DNA from 3 places in the Pseudarthrobacter sp. CCNWLW207 genome. Region 1 is predicted to be linked to each of the others. Evidence: riboswitches for the same ligand, from Rfam matches in the RefSeq annotation. Region 1 holds a riboswitch; each other region holds the start of a gene.
The links. A riboswitch is a leader RNA that binds a small molecule or an ion and turns the genes downstream of it on or off. The one in region 1 is predicted to bind cyclic di-AMP.
Positions count from the first base shown of each region.

Region 2: it holds a riboswitch for cyclic di-AMP, as region 1 does, so the genes downstream of both, V9L17_RS14390 (hypothetical protein) here and V9L17_RS08480 (hypothetical protein) in region 1, are expected to answer to the same signal.
Region 3: it holds a riboswitch for cyclic di-AMP, as region 1 does, so the genes downstream of both, V9L17_RS02805 (M23 family metallopeptidase) here and V9L17_RS08480 (hypothetical protein) in region 1, are expected to answer to the same signal.

Region 1 covers NZ_JBBCBS010000004.1:131,573-138,730, forward strand. Annotated here, with positions in the region: gene V9L17_RS08460 (hypothetical protein) at 1-407, opposite strand, end outside; gene V9L17_RS08465 (SPFH domain-containing protein) at 417-1,445, opposite strand; gene V9L17_RS08470 (NUDIX hydrolase) at 1,521-2,282, shown strand; gene V9L17_RS08475 (flotillin family protein) at 2,428-3,924, shown strand; gene V9L17_RS08480 (hypothetical protein) at 4,052-4,816, opposite strand; cyclic di-AMP (ydaO/yuaA leader) riboswitch at 5,302-5,462, opposite strand; gene V9L17_RS08485 (hypothetical protein) at 5,909-6,121, shown strand; gene V9L17_RS08490 (ribonuclease Z) at 6,171-7,064, shown strand; gene V9L17_RS08495 (dienelactone hydrolase family protein) at 7,147-7,158, shown strand, end outside.
Region 2 covers NZ_JBBCBS010000007.1:220,860-228,017, reverse strand. Annotated here, with positions in the region: gene V9L17_RS14405 (winged helix-turn-helix domain-containing protein) at 152-1,018, opposite strand; gene V9L17_RS14400 (response regulator transcription factor) at 1,723-2,463, shown strand; gene V9L17_RS14395 (sensor histidine kinase) at 2,467-3,978, shown strand; cyclic di-AMP (ydaO/yuaA leader) riboswitch at 4,095-4,254, shown strand; gene V9L17_RS14390 (hypothetical protein) at 4,260-4,958, shown strand; gene V9L17_RS14385 (YdeI/OmpD-associated family protein) at 5,093-5,536, shown strand; gene V9L17_RS14380 (HAD-IA family hydrolase) at 5,517-6,206, opposite strand; gene V9L17_RS14375 (glyoxalase superfamily protein) at 6,213-6,599, opposite strand; gene upp (uracil phosphoribosyltransferase) at 6,695-7,158, opposite strand, start outside.
Region 3 covers NZ_JBBCBS010000001.1:624,257-631,414, reverse strand. Annotated here, with positions in the region: gene serC (phosphoserine transaminase) at 1-616, opposite strand, end outside; gene V9L17_RS02810 (metal-dependent transcriptional regulator) at 895-1,590, shown strand; cyclic di-AMP (ydaO/yuaA leader) riboswitch at 1,752-1,964, shown strand; gene V9L17_RS02805 (M23 family metallopeptidase) at 1,975-2,793, shown strand; cyclic di-AMP (ydaO/yuaA leader) riboswitch at 2,942-3,105, shown strand; gene V9L17_RS02800 (C40 family peptidase) at 3,176-3,835, shown strand; gene V9L17_RS02795 (NlpC/P60 family protein) at 3,968-4,723, shown strand; gene V9L17_RS02790 (HNH endonuclease) at 4,961-5,461, shown strand; gene mobA (molybdenum cofactor guanylyltransferase) at 5,507-6,118, shown strand; gene V9L17_RS02780 (DUF6457 domain-containing protein) at 6,161-6,454, shown strand; gene V9L17_RS02775 (molybdopterin molybdotransferase MoeA) at 6,451-7,158, shown strand, end outside.

The DNA.
Region 1 (7,158 bases):
GCAGCTTCCTTGAGCAGCCTTGCCGCATCCCTGGGCGTGTGACGGACCAGAATGCCCGGGTTCGCTCCGGGCTCCGGGTCTATCCCGATCACGGGCTGGCCGTTGAGGTATTTGGCCGCGTTGGCCACGAGCCCGTCCTGCCCCACCACGGCGATGACATCCTCAGGTGTGAGCAGGAAACGGCTAAGGTCCGCGCGTTCCACTTCGGCATGACGCCACTCGGCGGGAACAGCGGTCCGGAGCGACGCCAGGGCTGCGGTGAGCCGGTCATGGCGCTCCTGCACGTCCTGGATACTGCGGCCCCTGGTGCGGAGGAAGAATTCGGCCTGGCCCCGCGTGGCGTGCCGGTCCAGCAACTCCTGGAGCTCAGTCCGCCGGTGGACGATGACGAGGCGCGGGTTTGCCATGGCGTGTCCCTACTTGGTGAGTGCGGTTGGCGTCGTGGGGGTGGCGGGCTCCCTGAACAGGCCTGCGAGTGCTCCGCTGAGCAGGTCCGGCGTGATGGTCAGGTTGCCGATATTCGGCAAGGACCCGGCTGCATCGCGGAGCGCCAAGGCCAGCAACGTCGCCTGCTCCATGCCCCGGTAGACCTCCATGGTGGCGGCTTCCCTGGCTGCCGCGGCCTCACCGACCAGGCGGATCTGATTTGCTTCCGCAGCGGCACCGATGTCCTTCCTTTCGGCGGATCCCCGGGCCTCGATCAGTCCGGCGGCGGCCTTTTCCTCGGCCTGGCGCCGTGCGTTGGCGCCTTCCTGGGCAACCAGGTGTTCGCGCCGGGTGGCCAGTTCGATCTGGCTCGCCATTTCGTTTTCGGAGATGGTCCGTTCACGCTCGACGGCGACGGCCCTGCGTTCGTACACGGCCCGGTCGGCTTCAGACTGAAGTTTTTCGCGGACGGGGGTCTGCAGTGCCCGTTCGACGTCGGATTCCGGCCGGACCGCCAGGACCTGGACCCCGAGGATCTCAATACCGGTGGACAGGAGCCGCGCGTCGGTCCTCAGCGCTTCGGTGAGGACAGTGCGGAGTTGGCTGACACCGCGCTCGAGGGCTTCGGCGAGCGTGGTGGTGGCGATCTGGTCGATTGCGTGGCTCTGGCACAACTGGCCGATGATTGTGGCCACCTGCTCGCGACCGGTGGCCGGGGCTGCACCGGCATGCTGGAGTCCGAAGTCGAGCCGGTTGGATACCGAGACGGGGTCGATAAAACGGTAGGTCACGTTGGCCTGGACGCTCACGTCCTGGTGGTCCCGGGTGATGGCATGGAACAGGGTGGGCAGCTCCTGGTCATCCACGGGGACCTCGCTGAGCACGGAATTCGCCGGCCGGAACCAGAATGCCTGGCCCACCCCTTGATGCTTGACCTGGCCTTTCTGCAGGTGGACGACGTAGCCGGTGGGGCTGCCAAGGAAGTGGCTGATCCAGGGGTAACGCTTGATGCTGGCCATGGGGTTCTCCTTAAGATTTATTGTCGTCACTTCGACGATAACTAACCCTAAGGCTCGTTGGGATTTATTGTCAATATGACGATAATTGCCTACGATGGCTTCATGACCCAAACCCCTGCTGCGCCGGCGCGCTTTCCGGTGACTGTCGACGTCGTCGCCCTCACCGTCCGCGACGGCGAGCTGAACGTCCTGCTGATCACCCGCCTCATTGATCCCTTCCGCGGCAAACTCGCCCTCCCGGGCGGTTTCGTGCTGGCCGGCGAGGAACTGCTGGATGCGGCCGGCCGGGAACTCGCGGAGGAGACCGGCGTCGGGCAGCTCCCGGGCCATTTGGAGCAACTGGGCAGTTACGGCCCCAAGGGGCGCGATCCGCGGGGGGATGTACTCACTGTGGCCCACCTGCTGCTCGCGCCTGACTTTCCGGTCCTCTCGGCGGGGAGCGATGCTGAACACGCGGCCTGGTACCCCGTGGGCCAGCTCATGGATGGCGGATTGCAGCTCGCCTTCGATCACGAGCGGATCCTCGCTGACGCCTTGGAGCGGGCCAAGTCAAAGCTCGAATACTCGCCCTTGGGGGCGGCTTTTTGCGGCGATGAGTTCACCATTGCCCAACTCCGGGCAGTGTATGAGGCCGTCTGGGGCACCCGGCTCGACCCCCGGAATTTCCACCGCAAGGCCACAGGCACCCCCGATTTCCTGGAAGACACCGGGCGGACGACGGCGGGGGACGCCGGCCGGCCGGCGGCCCTGTTCCGCCTGGCTCCGGCCGCCCGGCCGGCAGTAGGACAGCCGGTGCGGGCTGTACTCAACCCCCCGATCATGCGGCCGCGGGACTGAAGCCTTGCCGGGTAGGGTTTGATGCATGACGCCTGTCGCCAATTGGGGCCCACACAAAGTTGTGGCGCGGTTGAGTCCGCACCTGGACTCCGGGCTCCATGATCTGCGATGACCAGGGCGATCTGACACATCATAGGGGGAAACAATGACAGTACTTTTGATTGGCGGGGGCGCACTGGCCCTCCTGCTCATCGCAGGATTTATCTTTTACACCTCGAGCATCCGGTTTGCCAAGCCCAATGAGGCCATGCTCATCACGGGCAAGAGTGATCCAAATACGACGGATGAGACCTCGGATGACCAGTCCCGTGTCATCATCAACAATCGGGCGTTCGTCAACCCCATCACTGAACGCGTCAGCCACATCTCGCTGTCCTCGCGCCAGGTTGAAGTCACCATCGAAGCCATCTCCAACAACGGCATACAGCTCAAGCTGACCGGCGTTGCGCAGGTAAAGGTCGGGGGCGACAAGATTTCTGTCCGCAAGGCAGCCCAGCGGTTCCTTGACCAGCAGGACGCGATTGACCACTACACCCAGGAAACCCTCTCCGGCTCGCTTCGTTCGATCGTGGGTACCTTGAGCGTCGACGCGATCATCAAAGACCGTGCCCAGTTCGCTGCATCCGTTAAGGAAGAGGCCGAGCACTCCATGACCAACCAGGGTCTGGTCATCGATACGTTCCAGATCAAATCGGTTGACGATGCGGGCGGATACCTGAAGAACCTTGGCCGGCCGGAGGCTGCCCTGGTGGCACGGAACGCCAGTATTGCCGAAGCGAACTCTCAGCGCGAGGCGGCGGAAGCGAAGGCCCTGGCAGACCAGAAGACGGCTGAAGCTGAGCAGAAGCTGGCTCTCCGGCGCGCCGAATTGAAGCAGGAAACGGATGCCCGCCAGGCGGAGGCTGACGCCGCCGGCCCCCTTGCCCAGGCCGACCAGCAGCAGGCGATTATCCTGAAGAACCAGCAGGTTGTGGCGCGCCAGGCCGAACTTCGCGAGAAGGAACTCGACATCGAGGTCCGCAAGCCTGCCGACGCCGCCAAGTACAAGGTTGAAACTGAAGCAGCGGCTGACCTTGCCCGGCGTACCCGCATCTCGGAAGCCACGAAGGTTGAAGCCGCCGCTGAACTCGAAACCCGCAAGCTCAAGGCTGCCGGCAACGAGGTCGAAGCAAAGGCCCTGGCAGCAGCCAATACTGCCAAAGGCAATGCCGAAACCGAGATCAACAAGATCCGCGGCCTTGCTGAGGCTGAAGTAACGAAGTCCAAGGGTATAGCCGAGGCCGATGTCATTGGCTTGCGTGGTACTGCTGAGGCAGGGGCCATCGAAGCCCAGGCCAAGGCATACAGCGAGTTCAACGAGGCAGCCATCCTGAACAAACTTCTGGAGGTTCTGCCTTCCATCGCCCGGGAAATCGCCGCGCCGATGAGCGCCATCAGCAATATGACGGTCATCTCCAACGACGGCGCTGGCCAGGTGAGCAAAAATGTTTCCTCGGGTGTCCAGCAGACCGCACAGATGCTCAAGGACACCACCGGCTTCGACGTCATCGAAATGCTTAAGAACTTTGGCAATTCGACCCCCGCCGCGTCCACGCGAGGCACCGGCAACGGCGCAGTCAAGGAACAGGCCGGACCACAGTGATCACTCCCGGACCGGGGGACGGGTTCGCCGGGTAACACCGCCGGAACCAACAGAACGCCGCGGAACCCCTTGCGGGTCCGCGGCGTTCTGGTGTCTTCGTGGCTACGTCTTCTCAGGGGGCCCTGGCTCAGTACCAGTTGTTTGTGGCGCGGAACTCGAGGGCTTTTGCCGGGGAGCCGTGGCGCTCCTTGATGTAGCTCAATCCTCTATCCACCTGGCTGGGACGCCATTTTACTGACGTGTCCCACAACTGGTTCAGGGCATTCATTTGTTCCGCGCCCCATCCATACGATGCCAGTCGGGCGATGGCATACGAGCGTGTGTCGACTGCTTCTTCGGAGGCGCCCCCTGTAGCCGTAGCAGTGGGCGAGGGCGGGAGCGACGAGGCTGTTGGTGTGGGTGAGGTTGCCGGAGCCGGCGCCGTTGGGGGCGCCGCCGGTGCGGGCCCAGCCGACGACGTCGGCTCGGCGGGTGTGGCCGATGACATGACCGGTGGCTCGAGGACCACCGTGGGCGCCGGGGATGGCGGAACCGTGGCGGGCGATGCCGCGAGCATTCCGTCCAGCGTGGGAGCGTCCACTGGCATCGAGAGGTCGGCCACGGCTGGCAAGGCAGAGGCGCCGTGATCCTCACCTGGGTGGGAATCATCGGTGCCCGGGGAGGCCTGTGCCGGCGCGGCGCCCGGCGTGCCCGGGGCAGTGGAGGCGGCCGGCTGTGGTGCCGCACGTCCGCTGCTGTACGTGGGCAGCGTTCCCTTCGTCGTATGGGGCGCATCAGCTGCGTCGGGGGCATCTTGGACGGAGGACTCATTGCCGAAAAAGGGCAGCTCGGTAGCCTGGCTGGCCGTTCCGACCGCAAGCACTACGGCAAGGGCGCCGGTAACGACGGCCATCCGATGACCCATGACACGAAGCGAAGCGGCCCTCCTGAGGACGGCTTGGGCGTCGGACGTGAAAGCGGATGCAATCTGTGGGCTATGTGCTGTAGCCGGCCTGCTCCTTGGGGCTGCAACGGGTTTGGCCTCTGCGGGCTTCCCAGCCGCTTCGCGTCGCTCCCGGGGCCGGCGCGTTGTCTCCGGCGCGGCCGCGCTTTTTAGAGCTGACGTCGTGGGTGGTACAACTGCAATTACTTCGGTTGCAGGTGACGCAGCTTGGGTCTTGGGTGCTGAGTCCGGGGCAGGCGGGACCTCGAAGGCCGGGCCCCTGACTCTTCTTCGGCGCAGTGGGGCAGATGCCGGTCCTGCCGGAGTCGCCGCGGGATGTGGCACTTCTGCCCCGGGAATGGTTGGGGTGGGTGGAGTGGTGATGGCCGGCGCAGTTTCTGCGCGGTGTCGCCCGGCCCGAAAAGGGCGCGACTGATCCAGCGAACGGGACATGGTATTTGCCTCTCAACGCCTGCGAAGTTAGCTGTCGGGTTCGGAAGAGGTCAACCGGCCGGCACGTTCAGGCGTGACGGCTTCACCCCAAGGACCGCTGCGAAACGGCCCGAAGACTGTGGGTCCCCCGTCTCTGCCTTACTGTGTTGGGAGCCCGGGATGTGGCAGAGCTCGGCGTCAGCCCGGACGCGGCCCGATCCAGATGGGCCACCCGAAAACCGTACATGAACCGCCCCCCTTAAGTCACGTTTAGGTAACAGGACTGTCCGGAGTGGTGAGTCACCTTGCTTGCCGAGCCCATTTCTTCCGCGCGGGAGGATCGAAGAGTAGGCTGGATAGACCGTTAGGCAGTATGCGGCCGCCATTGCAGACTGGGTGTGAGTCCACCCCAGCATCCTGGAGGGGTTCCCCGTGGCCGCAGCCAGCGTCAGTCTCCCCATTGCAGGCATCGCACGGCTGTGCCCGATTTCGTGTTGGACGATTCCTTATTGGATCGAGCTTCCACACAGGCGCGTCATCACTGGCCCCGGACAGTCTCCCTTGGATTATGACAAGCGCCCAAGCGCCTGCCCTGACGATTAAATCCGTGAAAAGCGAAGAGGAGTTGAGATGGACGCCGAGGCCGTTCTTGGGTTGATCGGTGGCTATCTGGCCACTATGGCTGGGGTGTTCCTCCTGTACGCGCCCGTCCTTATCCTTGTTGTCTGCCTGTTGATGACAGCAGGCATGCTGCAACTGTTGGCATGGCCTTTTGTCGCCCTCTTCCGGAAGCTGCGCCGGAAACCTGAACCCCCCTCGGACGGGTCCTGGCTGCTGCACTAAGTATCGTCCCAGCGCTCATCGCCAAACCAGGCTTGGTTACGCTATCCCCATGCGTGACCTCGTCATTCTTGGCACAGCCTCCCAGGTTCCCACCCGGACGCGGAACCATAACGGCTACCTGTTGCGGTGGGACGGCGAAGGCCTGCTCTTTGACCCTGGCGAGGGAACCCAGCGCCAGATGCTCCACGCCGGGGTGGCGGCCAGCCAGATCACACGCATCTGCCTGACCCATGTGCACGGCGACCATTGCTTCGGACTGCCCGGGGTGCTTTCGCGGATGGCCCTGGACGGCGTTGCCCATCCGGTCCACCTGCACTTTCCGGCTTCGGGGGAGGACCTCGTCCGTGCCCTGGTTGCGGTTAGTTCTCCCGGGATTGATTTACGGTTGTATCCGCACGGCGCCGCGGGAACCGTGGCGCCCGGCCTGGAGGTCCAGCCGCTGAAGCACCGCATCGAAACGTACGGTTACCGGCTCACCGAACCAGATGGCCGCACTTTCCTTCCGGATAGGCTGGCCGCGGCAGGGATCAGGGGAGCCGACGTCGGCCGCCTGGAGCGTGAGAGAAGCCTGGGAAACGTCCGTCTCGAGGACGTGACGGTGGCCCGGCCAGGCCAGAAATTCGCCTTTGTGATGGACACCGCCCCTTGCGCGGGCGCGGAGAAACTGGCTGAGGGTGCGGATCTGCTCGTGGCGGAGTCAACATTCAGCAACGACGACGCCGGGCTCGCCGGGGAGTATCGGCACCTCACCGCCGGGCAGGCAGGGGAGTTGGCGGCCAGCGCCGCCGTCGGCACGCTGATCCTGACGCACTTCTCCTCGCGGTATGGCGATGACGTCACGCTCCTGGCCCAGCAGGCGCGGGACCGTGCCGGCGGGGCTGCCGTCACTGCCGCCCATGACCTGGACCGGATCGCTTTTCCCAAACGCCGGCAACCGCACTAAACAACAACCCCCGCAACGTCCGGCGCCCCTTGCCCGGCGCCTGACATCGGAGGAGGATGTTTGGGCATCCCAGGAGGCTCCCATGATCCAGCTT
Region 2 (7,158 bases), on a different contig from region 1:
ACACGAAAAAAGGGAGGGCGCTGCAGCGAAGCGGGACATCCCGACAGCGCCGTTGTTGCGCGAGGGACGAGCGCAGGCGCAGAGGGATCGTGCCGCGAAAGCGAAAGCGCCTGCCCCAGCGGGACAGGCGCTTTTGCGCGTTTCTGTAGGACTAGATCGAGTATTCCGGAGCGGCCCAGACAACAACTTCCGGGTGCTCGTAGAAGCGATAGCCCTGGCCGCGGACGGTTCGCACCGTGTTGGCGAGGCGTCCGAGCTTGGAGCGGAGGCGGCGGATATGGACGTCAATGGTCCGCTCGTTGGGGACTTCCTCGGCGTTGCGCCACAGGCCTTCGAGCAATTCGTCGCGGCCCACGGTGCGGGTGCCGTTCTCCACGAGGTAGTTGAGGAGCTCAAACTCCTTGAACGTGAGGTTCAGGGATTCGCCGTCCAGGTGGACCTCGCGGCGGGCGAGGTCGATCAGCACGCCGGAGGGACGCGGGTCCTGGGCTTGCTGCTGGCGTGCGGTTTCGGTGCGCTGGCGAGCGTTGACTGTGGGGTCGCCAAAGGTGGAACGGACGACGTCGAGCGCGGAACCGGGGGTGCTGGCCGGTGCGACGGCCACTGCCGCGTAGCTTTCGGCCCCCGACACCAGCGACTGGGCGTAGGCGCGGATTTCCTGGGCAAGCTTGGCGATGGAGGTTCCGGCAGCAGCTGCAGTTTCCTCGTCGATGCCCATGTAGAGCACGAAGCCGCGGGCAACGTTGTCGTTTGCTACCGGCCGGACAGTGTTGGGTCCCGCCACAACCGGCGTGGGCGCGGTGACCGGGGCCGCGTCGGAGGGCTGCACGGCGCGGAGTTGGCCATAAGAGTTGGGGTTGTAGCCCTGCGGGGCGTAACCGGGAGCGGGGAAGCTGGTACCGGGCGCGGCGGGAGCGAACGCCGGGCGGGCACCGAAACCCTGGCGCAGGCCCGAGGGCTGGGCTGCCTTGGTGGCGTTTCGGACAGAGATGTGGACGTATCCGGATGCAACTGACATGGATTAGCTACCTCAATGTGAATGGCCGTCATCGCGGCTCGAATGCTTGGTTTCCCCGCAATGAGATCTGGGGAGGGGCGCCCGACGCTGGGCTGGGGGGCGAATGCCTAGGAACTTCGCGGGGTGTGAAGGTCAGGCGTGCATTCGACAACAGCGCATGTCGGCAGCAGCGGGTGTGCTGGGCCAATATTCTGCGGCTGCAGGTGCTGTTGAGTTCTTGTTCACAATTGAAGTGTGCAACGTAACAATGCGAACTTGCAAGTAACAATGGACGGATCGTTCCGCATAGTGAGACGAATTCAGAGAATGTGGCTCAGATCACGATTCTGACAGAGCGAAAAAATAACAGATGTTTTCCAGAACGATTGGTTGGAAAACCGTCTTTCCCGAATATTATTCGCCAGTACCCTCAAAAAGGCCAGCACGATTCACCAGCGATGGAATTGCTGAAATACACTCCTTGATTTGCCCTTGTGTCCAGCTCCGCCGCCATCCGGACAAAAAAATTCCATCCCTGTCCGCCCCGGAAACCGTCAGGAGCGTCGAAGGTGGCTCTGCTGGACGCCACCATAGCCAGGGGAAGTCCCGGTAGATCGTCAGGGGAGTCCGCCGCTGCGAAGCTTTCAGCTCGCTAGCCTGGGATTCACAGCCAGCGCACAGGAAGCCTAAAGCGGGGGCTCAACGACGGATCGGAGAGTTGTCCCATGGCCACTTCGCACTCCATGACCAACAACCTTCCCCAACTTAGCCACCCGGACGGCTCCCCCATCCGTGCCTTGGTGGTCGACGACGAACCCAGCCTCTCCGAATTGATGAGCATGGGCTTGCGCCTGGCCGGATGGTCGGTGGCCGTTGCCGCTGACGGCCCCGAGGCTGTGAAGCTCGCCAAGGAGTTCCGCCCGGACGTCCTTGTTCTCGACGTGATGCTTCCCGGGTTCGACGGCGTCGAGCTGCTGACCAGGATCCGCGCCTTCGCGCCTGAGGTACCGGCGCTCTTCCTGACTGCCAAGGATGCCGTCCAGGACCGGATTGTGGGCCTGGCTGCCGGCGGTGACGACTACGTGACCAAGCCGTTCAGCATGGAGGAGGTCCTCCTCCGGCTGCACCGGCTAGTGCAGCGCTCCGGCGTGGCAGCGATGGACACCGCTGAGCTGGTGGTGGGTGACCTTGTCCTCAACATCGATACCCGCGAGGTGACCAGGGCCGGCGATGAACTGCAGCTGACTGCCACGCAGTTCGAGCTGCTCCGGTACCTCATGGAGAACCCCAAGCGCGTCATCAGCAAGGCGCAAATCCTGGGCCGCGTCTGGAACTACGACTTTGGCGGGCAGGCCAATATTGTGGAGCTCTACATCTCGTACCTGCGCAAGAAGGTCGATGCCGTGCATCCGCCCATGATCCACACGGTGCGCGGCGCCGGATACGTCATCAAACCGGCGGACTAGGCCGTGCCCTCACTGCCTGCAGTGGCGTCCACGCATGGCCGGAGCTGGCTGAAGCCCTCCACTTGGCATCTGCGTACCCGCCTTGTACTGGTTGCCATGGCCCTGCTGGTGGCCATCTGCGGCGCCGTTGGCCTCTTCAGCTACGCTTCCATGGACTCGTTCCTTACACGCCAGCTCGACGAACAGCTCAGCCAGGCTGCCTCCCGGTCCAACGACCCCGGCCGCCCGCCGCTGGGCGGCTTCAACGGCAGGCCGGACCCGCTGGATTCCCGCGGGCAAAGCGTGGGTACGCTCAACGCCCGGATCCTGAATGGGCAGGTCAACAGCGCCGGATTCCTGGCCTCTGATACCACGCGTTCTCCCCTGTCCGCTGAGGACAAGGAGATCCTGCTGGCCCTCCAGGAGGATTCCCGCCCTGTGGACCGGACGCTCTCCAATGGCGAGTACCGGCTGATTGCAGTGGAAACGAACTACGGTGATGTCCTGGTGACCGGGCTCCCGCTCGCCGGCAAGGAAAGCACCCTCACCTCCCTGGTGTGGACCTTCGTTTTTGTTTCCCTTGGAGGGCTGGTCTTGATTGGCCTGGCCGGGACTATCCTCATCCGGCGCACCATGCAGCCGCTGAAGCAGCTTTCCGAGGTGGCCACACGCGTCTCGCGGCTCCCGCTGGACGCCGGCGAGGTGGCACTCGCGGTGCGCGTCCCGCCGTCGAACTCCAACCCCGGAACCGAGGTGGGCAGCGTGGGGCATGCGCTGAACCTCATGCTCGACAACGTGGCCAACGCGCTGCAGGCCCGGCAGCAAAGCGAGACCAAGGTACGGCAATTCGTTGCCGACGCGTCGCACGAACTGCGCACCCCACTGACCGCCATCCGTGGTTACACCGAGCTAATGCGGATGACCGAGAACTTCACCCCGGATGGCCGGAAATCGCTGGCCCGGGTTCAGAGCCAGTCCGAGCGCATGACCACGCTGGTGGAAGACCTGCTCCTGCTCGCCAGGCTGGACGAGGGCCAGCCGTTGAAACTCAGCGAGGTGGATCTGACGCAGCTGGTGATCGAAACCGTCAGCGACGAAAAAATCATCGCACCCGGCCACAACTGGCACCTTGAGCTGCCGGACGAGCCGCTTGCGGTCAACGCCGATGCGTCGCAGCTGCGCCAGATGTTGGTGAACCTGCTCTCCAACGCCCGCAAACACACCGTTCCGGGCACAACGGTCACCACGGCCGTGATGAGGTCCGACGACGGCAGTGCCGTAGTGACAGTAACGGACGACGGCACTGGCATCCCGCCGGAATTCGTGGACCACGTTTTTGCCCGGTTTGCCCGCGCAGACGCGGCACGGACGGGATCTTCACGGTCGTCCGGTGCGGGGGCTTCGGAAGGGTCCAGCGGGCTTGGGCTGTCCATTGTGCAGTCCGTTGTGGAAGCCCACGGCGGCAGCGTGGAAGTGAACTCCCGGCCGGGTCGGACCCAGTTCACGTTGCGCCTGCCGGTGATCAACGGCTTATAGCAAGGCAACGCACCGGCGTCGTGATCTCTGTTACCAAAATGTGACTTAAGCGTCGCGCTCCTGTAGCGTCGATGGGGTGCGGTTCCCTTTGAGCCGCATATCCGGATGACGCCAAGCTCTGCCGCTTCCCGGATTCCGCTTGACCAGGCAGAGGCGGGGGACCCAGAGTCCCGGGCACTGAACTGCCCTTGGGGTGAAGCCAGCACGTGATCTTTCCGTGTGGCCGGATGCCCTCATCCGAACCCGACAGCTAACTCCGCAGGTGTGAGAGGCGATCCATCATGTCTGAATTCAAGGTACAAGCGCGCCCAGAGCGCGGTGCACACAAAGTCAACGGCCGTGGCAAGACAGCCGCGCAACACACAAAAGCTTCGTCCCTAGGCAAGCGTGCAGCCATTTTCGGTGCGGCCTGCGCCCTCCTTATCGGGGTCGGCGCAGCAGGCCAGGCTTCCGAATCCATGACTCCGGTGGCGGTCAGCGGGACCCAGTCCTCGGCTGCAGAGCTAGAGTCCAACTTGCGCCTGGAAAAGGCCGAGATGCGGGCCAACCCGGCCCCCGAACCAGCTCCGGCCGAGATCAGCGTTGCCCCGCAGGCCGCCGAACCGGCACCCGCGCCCGCACCGGCACCGGCCGCAGAGCCCGCGCCCGCACCGGCTCCCGTCGTCGCCGTCAACGATCCGGCCGGGGCCCAGGCCTATGCGGCGAGCCAGCTTGGCAGCTATGGCTGGTCAGCCGACCAGATGCAGTGCCTGCAGACGCTGTGGACCAAGGAATCTGATTGGACCACCACGGCCACCAACGCGAGCAGCGGCGCTTACGGCATTGTCCAGTCGCTGCCCGCCGAGAAGATGGCGAGCGCCGGCGCGGACTACCTCACCAACTACCGCACGCAGATCAACTGGGGCCTGAACTACATCCAGGAGCGCTACCAGTCGCCGTGCGGCGCGCTGAATTTCCACTTGTCGAACAACTGGTACTAAGCCGGTACCTGCGGCTTCCGCCATCCGAAGCAGCAGTCCCTGAATCCCCCGGTTCAGGGCCTGCGGCTTTTTGGCGTTGCATGTTTGCGCGGGCCGGGCTTCCGTGGCCTGCGGCTCCGGGCCATACTGGGGCCATGAAATTTACCACAACCATTCTGGGCAGCGGCAACAAGGCTGGTATTGAGGTTCCGGAGGAGGTTGTGACTGCCCTGGGCGCAGGCAAGCGCCCGCCGGTGGTGGTAACCATCAACGGCAAGAGCTACCGGAGCAGCATCGCGGTGATGGGCGGGCAGAGCCTGGTGGGTGTGAGCACCGCCAACCGGGAATTCACCGGCGTAGAGGCTGGCGACACCGTTGAAGTGGATCTGGAACTCGATACACAGCCCCGGATCATTGAAGTCCCGGATGACCTGGCCGCAGCCATGGCCGCCGAACCGGATGCCCAGGCGTTCTATGCCACCCTGAACTACAGCACCCAGCGCCGTTATGTGGAGCCGCTCGGGGATGCCAAAACGGAGGAAACCAGGGCGAGGCGGATCGCGAAGATCGTAGCCGACCTCAAAGCCGGAAAGAAATAATCCGCCGTCCTGCGGCGTCCGTCTCCACCGAGGCCGTGACCGCGGTGTAATCCGGGATATGAAGCACTCCCGCCGGTAATTCGCCCGTGTTTGGGCCCACCGCCACGGTCCGGATGCCCGCAGCCACTCCGGCCGCGATTCCAGCCGGGGCATCCTCAAAGACCATGGCATCCTCCGGCTCCACGCCCAGCAAGCCGGCAGCGGTCAGGTAGCCTTCCGGATGCGGCTTGCCGCGCGTCACGAGGTCAGCCGTCACGGCAGCGGCAGGCATGGCCAGTCCAGCGGCATCCATGCGGATGTCAGCCAGGATGCGGTCCGCCGACGTCACCAGGGCCACGGCATCCGCGGGCAGGCTCCGGAGCAGTTCGGAGGCACCAGGCAGCGCAACGATGCCGGCAGTCCGCACCCGTTCCATGGCACCAAGTTCTGCAGTGAGCGCAACGACGTCGGCACCGGCAGGCGCGAACCGGCGCACGGTGTCGCCTGCCTGTACACCGTGGGAGGTGCGCAGGATCTCGGCGATATCCAGGCCGTAGCGGGCGGCGAACTCGCCCCACACCTGTTCCACGACCGCTGTGGAGTCCACCAGCGTGCCGTCCATGTCAAAGAGGACGGCGCGGCAGGTCAGTGTTCGTGTGGCGGCAGGAAAGGGCAGGGTCATGAACCCCATTTTGCCCTACGAATTGCCTGAGGCGCCGCGCCCCGGGATGTACTGCACGGCCCACTTGTTCCCGTCCGGGTCCGCAAAGTACACGAAATGTCCCCAGTCCTGGATGTCGATATCACTCACGTCCACGCCGTTGCCCTTGAGGTGGTCATGGGCGGCTTGGATGTCATCGACGACGATCTGCAGGTTGGGTGCGCTGCCCGGAGGGGCATCGGTGAGCCCTTCGCCGATGCTGATCGAGCAGGCCGAGCCGGGCGGCGTCAGTTGGACGAAGCGGATGGAATCGCTGGGCCGCTCGTCGAAATCCGCGTTGAACCCCACCTTGTTGACATAGAAGTCCTTGGCGCGGTCGACGTCGGAGACGGGTACAAAAACGAGTTCAAGTTTCCAGTCCATCCGCACAGGCTAACGGGCCGATGCTGAATCCGGAACCCCGTAACCCCTGTCCAGAGCCGTCCGGCCGCTGCGGGGTCCCCTCGCTCCCGCCCCGGCTATCCCGCGATACCGTAAAGGCGGTCGCCGGCGTCGCCCAGTCCGGGGACGATGTAGGACTTCTCGTTGAGCTTTTCGTCGATGGACGCCAGGACGATGGTCACGTTGGCGTCGGACAGTTCCTCCTCCAGCTTGGCCAGCCCTTCAGGGGCGGCAAGCAGGCAGATGCAGGTGACGTCGGAGGCGCCGCGCTTGAACAGGAACTTGATGGCTTCGCGGAGGGTGCCGCCGGTGGCAAGCATCGGGTCCAGGACGAAGATCTGCCGGTCGGTGAGGTTCTCGGGGAGGCGTTCGGCGTACGTGATGATGTCCAGGGTTTCCTCGTCCCGGGCCATGCCCAGGAAACCTACCTCAGCGGTGGGGACCAGCTTGGTCATGCCTTCAAGCATCCCCAGGCCGGCGCGCAGGATGGGAACCACCAAGGGCGTGGGCTTGGTGAAGGCCGTGCCCACCGTGGTGCTCA
Region 3 (7,158 bases), on a different contig from region 1:
GGCCGCCGTCGGACGCGAAGTTCTTCTGCGGTGCGAAGTAGTACACGTCTGCCTCGGCAACATCAACGTCCAGGCCACCTGCGGCGGACGTGGCGTCCACCAGGACGAGCGCGCCCTCATCCACACCGGACACGCGCTTCACGGGCGCCGAAACACCGGTGGAGGTCTCGTTCTGCGGCCAGGCGTAGACGTCAACGCCGGCCTCGGCCTGGGCAACCGGCCGCGTACCGGGCTCGGACTTGATGATCGAGGAGGCGTCCAGGAACGGTGCCTTGTTGGTGGCTGAGGCAAACTTGGAGCCGAATTCGCCGAAGGACAGGTGCTGGGCCTTCTTCTCAACGAGGCCAAAGCTGGCAATATCCCAGAATGCTGTGGAACCGCCCACGCCCAGTACTACCTCGTACCCGTCAGGGGCACGGAAGAACTGGCTCAGGCCTTCGCGGACCGAACCGACAAGGTTCTTGACCGGAGCCTGGCGGTGGGAGGTGCCCAGAATGGTCGTGGACGCCGCCGAGAGCGCTTCAATCTGTTCCGGCCTGACCTTGGAAGGTCCTGCGCCGAACCGTCCGTCCTTTGGCAGGAGGTCGGCAGGAATAGTGATGCTGTTTTCGCTCACAAGGGCTCCAATTTCGGCGTGGACGTGACACATGTCCGGGACGGTGGGGTGGCCGGCAGTCGTCAGTGACCGCAACGAGGACCTCCTATATTCTGCCTGAACCGCTGATTCGGCGGGAACCGGCTACGTCATAGTCCAGCCATTGAGACAGGCCGGAGGGGCCGTAGGAATTATCCGGACAAATTCAAAATAGGCTAAGCTTTTCAACGGACTACGTCGCTGTCGGTACGCGATACGGTGGGACAACGCAAGGTAATGCGCTCGAGGAGCTGAGCTGGATGACGGATCTGATCGATACTACGGAGATGTATCTTCGGACCATTTTGGAGCTTGAGGAAGAGAACATCGTTGCTCTTCGCGCCCGCATTGCCGAACGGCTGCGGCACTCCGGACCCACGGTGTCCCAAACGATTGGCCGGATGGAACGCGACGGCCTGGTGGTGGTCTCCGGAGACCGTCATCTGGAACTGACGGAAACCGGGCGTAAACGGGCCACCGAGGTCATGCGCAAGCACCGGCTCGCGGAGCGCCTCCTGGCGGATGTGATCGGCCTGGACTGGGCGTACGTCCATGACGAAGCGTGCCGCTGGGAGCACGTGATGAGTGAGCGCGTCGAGCGGCGCATCTACGAAATGCTGAACCACCCCACTGAATCGCCCTATGGCAATCCCATCCCTGGCCTGGCGGCATTGGGAGGCCAGGCATCGTCGCCCTTCACGGACGGTGTGATTAATCTCCTGGAAGCCATGAAGGGCTATGGCCCCGGATCCACCGTGGTTGTCAGCAGGCTGGCAGAACCCATCCAAGTGGATCCTGAGCTGCTGACCCAGCTGGACGAGGGCGGGATCCGGCCGGGCGCCCCGATTTCGCTGGAGCGCGTGGGAGACTACATTTCGGTCCGGGTCCCCGGGATCGAAGGGGCACTGGAGCTTCCCCCCGAAGTGGCGGCGCACGTATTCGTATCCGTCCGCTGACCGCTGGCGGAGCGCCCGGGTCCGGCGGGCGGGTTACCCCAATGAATAGGCTTTAAGCAAAGATAACGGAATTGTTACTGTCCGGCTTAATCGCCTATAGTTAACGCCAAGCGTCGATACAAAAGCGTTACCTGATCTGGAGCCGAGCTCTGCCAGCAGATCAGTAGTACGAGTCACCAACTGGCAGAGGCGGGGGAACCACAACCGGCAGTCGCAAGGCTGCCTTGGGGTGAAGTCCGTCAGCAGCAAGCCTCTTCCAGCGAAGGATCCTCACGGGATATCTCTGCGCCGAAGCTTGCTTACGGCGGACCGGGTCTATGAACTCTCTGACCCGAATCCGACAGCTAACTTCGCAGGCTTTCCAGAGAGGAACCGTTCTTGACCATGCAGAATTCCAGGGGCCGCCGCCGCGCAGCGGGCCCCGCAGCAGCGCCCCGCGTTGCTGCAGCTGTGGCCGCGGACAGGCCCCGGGATCCACAGCGCGATGCGCGCCGCCGCCGGGGACCCTTCCGGCAAATCACTGACTTCGCAGCGGCCAGTGGGGTGGGCCAAAAGGCCGGCATCGCCCTCGCGGCCACCGGCCTGGTGCTCACAGTCACCGTCCCTGCCACCAGTCCCGTCCTGGCCACGCCGGACGCCGGTCAGCAGACATCGGCTGTTTCCGCAGCTCCGCAGCCTGAAATCTCCGCCGAAGCAGCCGCAAAAATCGACTTCAGCCGCTCATCCGTAGTCACCATGGGTGATCCGGACGGCAAGCTCAAGCAACTCTTGAGCGCCCAGTCGGCGGGGTCCATCACCCGGGCCGCCTCCGCCGGCAGCCTCGGTGCTCCGCTGGCGAGCCTGGTTACGGCCTCCCCATTCGGCTATCGCGTGAGCCCTATCACTGGCGGCTCCGGTGACTTCCACCGCGGCCAGGACTACGTGGCACAGTGCGGCACGTCTGTCCTGGCGGCCGCCAGCGGCACTGTGACCTTTGCGGGATGGCACCAGTTTGGCGGAGGTAACCGCGTGGTCGTGGACCACGGCAACGGCCTTGAAACGACGTACAACCACCTGTCTTCCTTCAACGTCAAGGTTGGCCAAACGGTCAGCCGAGGCGAGGTAGTGGCGCTCAGCGGCACCACCGGCGCCTCCACAGGCTGCCACCTCCATTTCGAGGTCCAGGTCAATGGCGAAGTCGTTGACCCCACCGGCTGGCTCTAGCCCAACTGATGGAAAGCTCTCACATTTGCGTGACATGCCGTGACCTGAATGTGACATTCGCTCTGAACTGCTGTACCGTCTAACTTGCGTCAACTTTTCCGAAGTTGACGTTCTTGAGTGGATTGCCTAGCTCTGCCACCGCTCAAGGTCCGTTCGCATGACATCGTCTGGCAGGGGCGGGGGAACCAATTTTGGTCTTTGAAGTTCGAAGGCCTTGGGGTTAAGTCGCAAAGCTTCCTGTGGAAGCGGCGTGGCCGGGTGAACTCCCATCCGAATCCGACAGCTCACCTCGTAGGCATTGGGAGAGGCTACCTTCGTGTCTTCACGCCATAATTCTGCGCGTCACCGCGCACAAACGGTTCGCACCAACCCGTTGGGCCCCGTGTCCAAGGCTGTCAGTGCAAATGCCGGGACCGTCGGTCGCCAAGCTGCTGTCATCGCAGCTGCATCAGGTCTGATCCTGAGCATGGGGCTTCCGGCCAACGCAGCGGACACCACCGCTGGCGTTTCCGCCTCCACCGAGTCCGGCTCGCAGACGGCGCTTGCCGTCACCGCTGCCCCCACCGCCACCGTCTCCTTCGAACGCCCCGTGGTCAAGACCACGCCGGCCCCGAAGGTCGAAACGGTCCGTGCACAGTCCACTGACACGGAACGGGCAGCAGGCGCAAAGGCCCCCGCAGCCAGCAAGCTGACGGACGCGGTATCTTCCGCGGCCGCCTCTGGCCTGGCCGCAATCGCCTACACCGGAATCGGCCACCCCTACGTCTGGGGCGGCACTTCACCCAACGGCTGGGACTGCTCCGGGTTCACCCAGTGGGTGTACGCCCAGGCAGGCATCAGCATTCCCCGTGTAAACGCGTGGACGGCAATGACCCCCACGTCAACACCGTCTCCCGGTGACCTTGTTATGCAGAATGGCGGCGCACACGTAGGCATCTACGTTGGCAACGGCATGATGATCAGCGCCCTGAACCCGTCACAGGGAACGCTGCTGCACTCCGTGGCCTCCACGGGCGGCGGATCCTTCTACACCCTGAAGTAGAAGAACCGCGCCCGCTAGAACACTTTTCGCTAAATCCCCGTTCGGGGTGTGCCGGCGTACCCCCAAGATGCCGGCGCACCCAAAGCCCTTGGCCTGCCTGTGCGGTCCTGAGGAAAACGAAAGAGAGAAATAATGACTACACGTGCAATTGCTGCACGGCACCGCGCGGAGGTCACCACGACCAACTCGCTGGCTGTCATTGCCAAGGCCCTCGGCGACAACGCCGGTGGCATGGGTCGCCAGGCCGCGGTTATCGCTGCTGCCTCCGGCCTGGTCCTGACCAGTGGTATCGCCGCCAACGCTGCAGACACCAACGTTCAGCGCGAATCGGCTTCCGCTTCCAACGTTGAGGTTGAGGTTGCCGCTCCCGCGGTCATTTCGGCCGCTTCCACCATTGCCATTTCCTACGAGAAGCCCGCGGTGACCACCACGCCGGCTCCCGTGGTTGAAGCGCCGGAACCTGAGCCTGAGGTTGAGGTTGAGGCTCCCGCACCCGCCGCTCAGGCTGTTTCCACCGTCAAGGTAGCGGCTGCAGCTCCGAAGGCACCTGTGGCCGCCAGCAGCAAGGGCCAGGCCATCCTGTCGGCAGCCTACGCCCAGCTGGGCGTCAACCAGGACTGCACCATGCTGGTCACCAACTCCCTGGCCGCTGTGGGCATCAACTTCCACGACTGGCCTGCAGGTTACCTGTCCCTGGGCCAGACCGTAAGTGCCGCCGAGGCCCAGCCCGGCGACCTGATCTACTACGCCGATGGCGGTGCGGGCGTTGCCCACGTAGCTGTCTACGCCGGCAACGGCCAGGCCGTACACGGTGGCTACAACGGCAACCAGACCGTTGTTTTCAGCGCCAACGTTGGCTCCGGCCCGGTTTTCATCCGCGTCAGCTAATTTCCGTAGCAACGCTTGGCAAGGACCCCCGCCCTACGGCGGGGGTCCTTGCGCTTTAACGGCGCAGCCGGGCCCAGACCCGGTAAGAGGCGATCGACACGGGCGCACCCCGAAACCATGGATTAGTTGATCCCGGGTTTCTTTGTTTACTCTTGTGGTGTCGATCCATAGCCCGGACATGCCGAGGGCAGCCGGCCCTCGCGCCCCTGACGGGTGCGGCCGTGAAGAGGTACGTGCATGCGCACTCTCGTTCTGAATGCTGGATATGAACCGCTGGCGGTAATCACCTTCCGCCGGGCGCTGGTCCTTGTGCTCACGGGGAAGGCAAGCGTTGTAGCCGAAGGCGAGGACCCTGTAGTGGGGCCACAGGAGATTCTGGGCCGCCCGTCCGTGATCCTCCTGAACCGCTACATCCGCCCCCGGTACAACCAGACCACCGCCGTGAGCCGCCGTGGCGTGCTGCGCCGGGACGGACACCGGTGCGCCTACTGCGGAAAAGCAGCCCACACCATTGACCACGTCCAGCCCAAGTCCCGCGGCGGTGCAGATTCCTGGGAAAACCTCGTGGCCGCCTGCCTGCGCTGCAACAACGTCAAAGGCGACCACACGCCGGGGGAGATGGGGTGGAAGCTCCGGTTCACCCCGGAACCACCGCATGGGACCATCTGGCAAATCAAGGAGCTGGAGAAACCCACACCGGCGTGGGATCCGTTCCTGTTGCCTGAACGGGCTGCCTGACCCGGCTGAAAGCACGGACAACACCCGCCCCGCTAGGCTGGAGTGGTGGCTCCTGATGCATACGAATTTGACGCGGTAATCCTTGCGGGCGGCCGTTCGTCCCGTCTGGGTGGCGTCCCCAAGCAGTCATTGATTTACGACGGCGCCACCCTCCTGCAGCGGTCCCTCGCAGCAGCCGGGGGTGCCCGGAGGGTCGTGGTGGTCGGCCCGGACCCGGGCCCCCTGCCCGAGGGGGTCCTCAGGTGCCGGGAAGAACCGCCGTTTGCCGGTCCGGCGTCGGCCATTGCAGCAGGCTTGGCCGCGCTCGATGGAACCGCGGGGCCGCGTCCTCCCTTCACGCTCTTGCTGGCCTGCGACATGCCCAGGGTGGGCCAGGCCATTGATGCCCTTCGGCGGTCGCTTGGTCCTGGCGACGGCGCCATGGCCATCTCGCCGGATGGCCACCGCCAACCCCTGGTGGGCTTTTACAGCACTCCCGCACTCCACCGTTCAGTACAGGACCTTGACTCCCGCGGGGCCTTAATGAACGGTTCAGTATCCGCTCTCCTTGCTAGGCTGGACGTGCAGCTTGTCACCGTCCCGGCGGGCTCTACGGATGACGTAGACACCTGGGATGATGCCGCCGCGCTTGGAGTGGCCGGCCGGGAACCACGATGAGGTACCGGACCTGCATGGCCGCAGTTGAATGGGAGGCATACAGTGAAGAGCCAGGATGAGACGCTGGAAGAATGGTGCAGGGCGCTCCTTCAGGCCTACGAACTCGAAGACGTCCAGATAGACGTCAATGCCATCCTCTCGCTCGCCGGAGTGGCTGCACATTCGGTAGTGCGGCCCGCAGCGCCCCTGACCACCTTTATCGCAGGCTTCGCCGCCGGCCTGGCCTCAGGCTCGGGGAAGGCGCCGGACACCGCGTCAATGTCCGCTGCCATGGACGTGGCACGGTCCCTGGCCGTGGACTACGATTCTGAATCCGCCGGGACTCCGCGCGAATGACGGCTGCCCCCGGCGACAACGACGACGCACCCAGGCAGGACACTCACGACGAAAAAACCAGGCATCTGGCCCACACCTGGGAAGAGGCCCGACAGGCTGCGTTCGATTGCGCCGTGCCGATACCCCCGGGACGTGTTCCGTTGCAGCAGGCCCTTGGCCGGACGCTTGCCGAGGACATCACAGCCCTCCAGGAGATGCCGCACTACGCCTCGTCCGCCATGGATGGCTGGGCGGTCAACGGCAGCGGCCCCTGGATCCTGGCCGAGGCCGGGCAGCGGCTGGCGCCGCACCAGGCCAGCCCCATTGTCACAGGTGGCCTGATCCCGGCCGGTGCCAAGGCCGTGCTCCGCAGCGAAAGCGCAGTGCTGGGCACTGACGACGACGGCCTCCCGGTCCTGATGGTTGGCGGCGGCGCCCGCCCCGGCGAACCGAAGAACGGCCAGCACATCAGGAAAGCCGGGGAGGAAGCGGCCGTGGGTGACGTGCTTGTCAAGGCAGGAGTTACCCTCAATCCCGCCCACCTTGCCGTGGCGGCCCTTTCCGGCCATGACGACCTCCTGGTGCAAGGCAAGCCGGTGGTCAAACTCCTGCTGACCGGCTCCGAAGTGGTGACCCATGGACTGCCGGCGCCCGGGCAGGTCCGTGACACATTTGGCCCCCAGCTGGCTGCAGTCGTGGAAATGCTGGGGGGCATTCCCGCCGGG